Linked DNA regions of Tolumonas auensis DSM 9187. The protein of the gene in region 2 interacts with the protein of the main gene of each other region in a pairwise test. Links are inferred from orthologs where the notes say so. Each region holds a gene or a part of one and is shown on either strand. Other genes may lie near its edges.

Region 1 (2,938 bases), 320 kb from region 2 along the record:
TACCACGGTCAGCACCGCAGCCAGTACGTTCAGATCAAACTCCATTTGTGTCCATGAGAACACCGCCAGTGTGATCAAAATGTCATGCGCCAGCGACAGTACCGCACCAGTAGCCATACGCCATTCAAATCGCAATGCCACATAGACCAGAATACAGCCCAGAGCGGCCAGAATGGCCAGGAAGCCCTGATTTGCCAGTTCTTCACCCACAGACGGACCGACATATTCGATACGGCTCAAATTCACACTACTGTCGATCTCAGAGGCACCTTTCTGAACTCCATCAGTAATTTTCTGCTGCGTCAGTTCACCTTTAGGCGCAATACGGATCACGACATCTTTGGTAGAACCGTAATACTGTACCACTGCACCTTCAAGCCCCTGCTTATTCAGCGCAGAACGAACCACATCCAAATCTGCCGGTTTACTGAATTTAAGTTCAGCAATGGTGCCGCCGGTAAAGTCCAGTCCCCAGTTAAATCCTTTGGTTGCAATCGTAAAAATCGACAACAAAATCAGGATGCAGGAGAAAATAGTAGACGGTAACGCCAATCGCATAAAAGGAATGGTGTGTCCCGGTTTTAACAGCTGAAACATGACTATCCCCTTAGATCGACAGGTCTTTGACTTTCCGACCGCCCCAGATGAGGTTAACGATCGCACGACTGCCGGTAATGGCGGTGAACATTGAGCATAAAATACCAATCATCAGTACCAGCGCAAAACCACGAACCGGACCTGTACCCACAGCGAACAGAATCAATGCGGTGATAAAGGTAGTGATGTTTGAGTCAGCGATAGTGGCAAACGCACGCTCATAGCCAAGGTGTATAGCTTGCTGCACACCACGCCCCGCTCTGAGTTCTTCACGGATACGTTCATATATCAATACGTTAGCATCAACAGCCATACCCAGTGTCAATACGATACCCGCAATACCAGGGAGGGTCATCGTCGCGCCCGGGATCATCGACATCACCCCGATCATGAGCACCACGTTAAACATCAACGCGATGTTAGCCACCACACCGAACAGCTTGTAATAAATGGCCATGAAGATAACCAGGATCAGCGTACCCATACCCAGAGCAGACAGACCGCTATCGATATTTGCCTGACCCATGCTCGGACCAATCGTCCGTTCTTCCACGATCTGAATCGGCGCGGTCAATGCACCGGAACGCAGTAACAGTGACAGGTTATGCGCTTCCTGTGTGGTATCAATACCGGTGATACGGAAATCACTGCCCAGACGGGACTGGATAGTCGCAACGTTAATTACTTCCTCATGTTTTTCGATACGACGCTTACCATCAGCGCCCGGTTCACCAACCGGTTTGTATTCGATAAACACAGAAGCCATCGCTTTACCGATACTGTCTTTGGTTGCGGTAGACATACGGTTACCGCCAACGCCATCCAGCTTGATACTAACCTGAGGACGACCATACTCATCCGCACTGGATGAAGAACCCGTAATGTGATCACCGGTCAGGATAATACGTTTCTGTAATACTACCGGACGGCCGTTACGGTCATAAAACAGTTCAGAGTTAGGAGGAACCTGACCGTTCATCGCTGCAGCAGCATCCGCATTTTCATCAACCAGACGGAATTCCAGTGTTGCAGTCGCGCCCAGAATTTCTTTCGCGCGCGCTGTATCCTGAATACCTGGCAGTTCAACGACAATACGGGCTGTACCCTGACGCTGAACCAGTGGTTCGGCCACACCCAGTTCATTTACACGATTACGGATAATGGTGATGTTCTGTTCCAGCGCATCTTCCGTCACTGATTTCTGTTTTGCTTCGGACATAGAAGCTTTAACCCAGAACTGGCCTTTATCTTCATAGTCAGTGAGCGTTAAATCAATATGACGTTTACGCAGATGTGCCAGACCTTTCTGCTGGGTATCGCTGTCACGGAAAGCAACAACCACATCGCCAGCAGCACGACGCACGCCAGCATAGCGAATACCGTCTTCACGCAGTGAAGTGCGGAAATCCTGCACTAGCTGTTCCTGTGCTTTATTGATGGCCTCGTCCATGTCCACTTCCATCAGGAAGTGCACACCACCACGCAAATCAAGACCCAGCTTCAGCGGGCTTGCGCCAATTGAAGTCAGCCATTCCGGCGTTGCGGGAGCCAGGTTCAGCGCGGTAATAAATTTGTCGCCCAGTGCTTGTGTAACCAGCTCTCTGGCTTGCAGCTGATCATCGGTATTATTGAAGCGGACCAGTATCTGATTGTTTTCTAATACTGCGCTTTTGATGGAGATTTTGGCAGTATCCAGCGATTTTTTTACAGTATCCAGAGTGTCGACTTTTACGTCATGACCACGAATAGCTGAAACCTGTAATGCTGGATCTTCGCCATATAAATTAGGTGCGGAATAAAGTGTACCGATGATGACCACGAAGGCCACCATCAGATACTTCCACAGAGGATACCGGTTTAACACGGTTTAACTCCCAGGAAAGTGGATTGAGATTACAGAGACTGAATCGTGCCTTTTGGCAGAACAGCGGTGATGTAATCTTTCTTAATAGTGATGCTGGTCTGATCGTTCAGCGCCAGCACGATATAATCACTATCAGCACTGATTTTGGCGATCTTGCCAACCAGACCACCAGAGGTCAGAACTTCATCACCTTTACCCAGCGAGCTCATCAGGTTTTTCTGTTCTTTCGCACGTTTGGACTGAGGACGGAAAATAAAGAAATAGAAAAACAGCAGAAAAATACCAACAATCGCGATCTGCTCAATACCGCCGGTCACAGAAGATGCTGCACCGCCGTCAGCTGCATAGGCTTTAGCCAAAAGACTCATATTACTTCCTCGTTATTAATTTAAATCGTACATTAATCAAGCGATGGAACAGGTTTATCTTGTCGCTGATAAAAGTCCGCTACAAAGTCATCTAATGTACCTGCATCGA
Region 2 (3,069 bases):
CTGTTTCTTTACTATTTACTCATCTCCGTCATCATCAGCTTCATCAACTGGCCGGGCATGTTCAACCCGTGATTTCAGTTTCTGTCCTGGACGGAAAGTGACTACTCGTCTGGCAGTAATAGGAATATCTTCACCTGTTTTAGGATTTCGCCCCGGACGTTCATTTTTCGTCCGGAGTTCGAAATTACCAAAGCCGGATATTTTTACCTGCTCGCCACTCTCTAGGGCTAGCCGGATATCTTCAAAAAACGTTTCCACCAATTCTTTGGCATCACGCTTGCTTATTCCCAACTCAGTAAAGAGATGTTCTGCAATATCGGCTTTGGTTAAGGCCATAACTAGTCCCTCAAAGTAGCATTGAACTCTACCCGGAGTGCTTCAACAACTCTTTCCATTGTTTCGGCAATCTCCTTATCTTCCAGAGTGCGCTCTACATTCTGCAGAATCATACTGAAGGCCAGACTCTTTTTACCATCCGGCACACCAGTACCCTGGTATGTGTCAAATAAGTTTATGCCAACTATCTGATTTCCGCCAACTTTTCTTGCTAATCGAAGAATATCATCTGCAGAAATTGTCTGGTCCACCACAATTGCCAGGTCACGACGGTTGCCCGGGAATTTGGAAACTTCAGCGAATGACGGGATATTACGCTGCAGGATCGCAGCTAATTCCACTTCAAATACAATAGCTTTGCTCTTCAGACCCAGTTTTTTCTCCAGTGCCGGATGAACAACGCCAATATAACCCACTGATTTTCCATTAAATTCTATCGCCGCAGACTGTCCTGGATGTAACGCCGGATGTTCACAACGCACAAAGCGATAAGCGTCAGCATTCGCGGTCAGTTCCAGCAAAGCTTCAACATCACCCTTCAGATCGAAGAAATCGACAGCCCGGCTTGGAATGGTCCAGTTTTCATCCGCAGCATTACCAGTGATCACCCCTGCCAGCATCGCTTCCTGACGAATGCCATTTTCTGCATTTGCGTCACGGATAAAGCGAAGGCCTGACTCAAACAGGCGAACGCGGGTTTGCTGGCGATTCTGGTTATATACAACCGCACCCAGCAGACCAGGCAGCAGAGATACACGCATTGCAGACATATCTGACGCAATCGGATTTGGCAGAACGATTGGATCTGCAGATGGCTCCAGCAACGACAGCACTTTCGGATCAACGAAGCTGTACGTAATCGCTTCGTGGAAGCCACGATCAACTAACAAATCACGGAAACGCTTCAGAGGCTGTTCAGCTTCTTTATGCTCTGACATAGTCAGATGAGCTTCCGGCGCGATATTAGGGATATTGTCATAACCATAAATACGGGCAATTTCTTCGACCAGATCTTCTTCAATCGCGATATCAAAACGCCAGCTTGGTACATTGGTCTGCCAGCCATTTTCTGTCGCTGTCACTTGCAAGCCAAGACGAGTCAGAATATCTACAACTTCGGCATCGTCAAAAGCCATACCAACCAGACGGGTCAGTTTCTCACGACGCAGAGATACGGTTTTCACTGCCGGCAGTGCATCCGCCGCAGTCTTATCAATGACAGGACCACAGCTACCACCACAGATGTCCAGCAGCAGAGCGGTAGCACGCTCCATCGCTTTAAACTGCACCTGCGGGTCAACACCACGTTCGAAGCGATGAGATGAATCAGTACGCAGGCCATACGCACGGGCACGTCCAGTGACCGACAGCGGCTGGAAGAAAGCACATTCCAGCATGATGTCGGTCGTTGTTTCTGCATCAACGCCTGTATCCGCACCACCGAAAATACCGGCCATTGCAATCGCGCCACGATCATCGGCAATGATCAGCGTATCATCACGTAAAGAAACTTCGGTTTGATCCAGCAATGTCAGCTTTTCACCGGCAGTTGCCCGACGAACCTGAATTGTGCCCTGCAGTTTGGCCAGATCGAATGCATGCATTGGCTGACCCAGTTCCAGCAGAACATAGTTAGTCACATCAACAATCGGATCGATAGAACGCAGACCACAACGACGCAGACGTTCCTGCATCCACAACGGCGTTGTTGCCTTTACATTCAGACCGCGCAACACACGGCCTAAATAACGTGGGCAATCAGCGGTAGCCTGCACATCAATTGGATATGTATCAGTCAGCGTCGCGTTAACCGCGTTGATTTCTGGTTCTTTGAGCTCGCAACGGTTCAGAACGGCAATTTCACGTGCCAGACCCAGCATACCCAGACAATCTGCACGGTTAGCGGTCAGATCGACCTCAATACAAGAATCATTCAGTGACAGGTATTCACGCAGATCGGTACCGATTGGCGCATCAGCTGGCAGCTCAATGATCCCGCTGTGATCAGAGCCGATACCCAGTTCAGAGAATGAGCACAGCATGCCGTGAGATGGTAAGCCGCGCAGTTTCGCTTTTTTAATAACAAAATCACCAGGTAATACGGCGCCTACGGTTGCAACCGCAACGCGCAGTCCCTGACGGCAATTCGGAGCACCACAAACGATATCCAGTAACTCGGCTTCACCAACATTTACTTTGGTAACACGCAGTTTATCGGCATCAGGATGTTGTGCACATTCGACAACTTCCCCGATAACAACACCATTAAATGTACCGGCTACCGGGTCAATGCCATCAACTTCCAGACCGGCCATGGTGATTTGTGCGGCCAGTTCTTCTGCAGACAAGGAGGTTGGAACCAGCTCTTCAATCCAGGCTTTATTGAATTTCATGTTGATTGATCCTTATTTGAACTGCTTGAGGAAACGAAGGTCATTTTCGAAGAACGCGCGTAAATCGTTAACGCCATAGCGCAACATAGTCAGACGTTCGACCCCCATTCCGAAGGCAAAGCCAGAGTATTTCTCAGGATCAATCCCAACTGAGCGCAGCACATTCGGGTGTACCATGCCACAGCCTAACACTTCCAGCCAACGACCATTTTTCCCCATAACATCCACTTCAGCACTTGGCTCAGTAAATGGGAAATAGGAAGGACGGAAACGGATCTGTAAATCTTCTTCAAAGAAATTAAGCAGGAAATCGTGCAGAATTCCTTTCAGATTAGAGAAA

Evidence for each region. Proteins that work in one complex are often made in the same cells at the same time.
Region 1: the proteins of pheT (region 2) and secD interact in binary tests that used the Escherichia coli proteins (3 or more experiments, as listed by UniProt). The link is inferred for Tolumonas auensis DSM 9187 from one-to-one orthologs.

Annotation. Positions count from the first base shown.
Region 1 is NC_012691.1:2,213,350-2,216,287, forward strand. The notes cover bases 35-2,938. They hold secD (protein translocase subunit SecD), read right to left. Parts: upstream 2,462-2,938; coding sequence 608-2,461; downstream 35-607. Other genes in these bases: secF (protein translocase subunit SecF), read right to left, coding at 35-597; yajC (preprotein translocase subunit YajC), read right to left, coding at 2,491-2,829; tgt (tRNA guanosine(34) transglycosylase Tgt), read right to left, coding at 2,862-2,938. In the rest of the region: more of secF, read right to left, coding at 1-34. UniProt on the Escherichia coli protein: Part of the Sec protein translocase complex. Interacts with the SecYEG preprotein conducting channel. SecDF uses the proton motive force (PMF) to complete protein translocation after the ATP-dependent function of SecA.
Region 2 is NC_012691.1:1,890,980-1,894,048, forward strand. Bases 35-3,069 are described here. They hold pheT (phenylalanine--tRNA ligase subunit beta), read right to left. Parts: upstream 2,730-3,069; coding sequence 339-2,729; downstream 35-338. Other genes in these bases: ihfA (integration host factor subunit alpha), read right to left, coding at 35-336; pheS (phenylalanine--tRNA ligase subunit alpha), read right to left, coding at 2,742-3,069. In the rest of the region: more of ihfA, read right to left, coding at 16-34.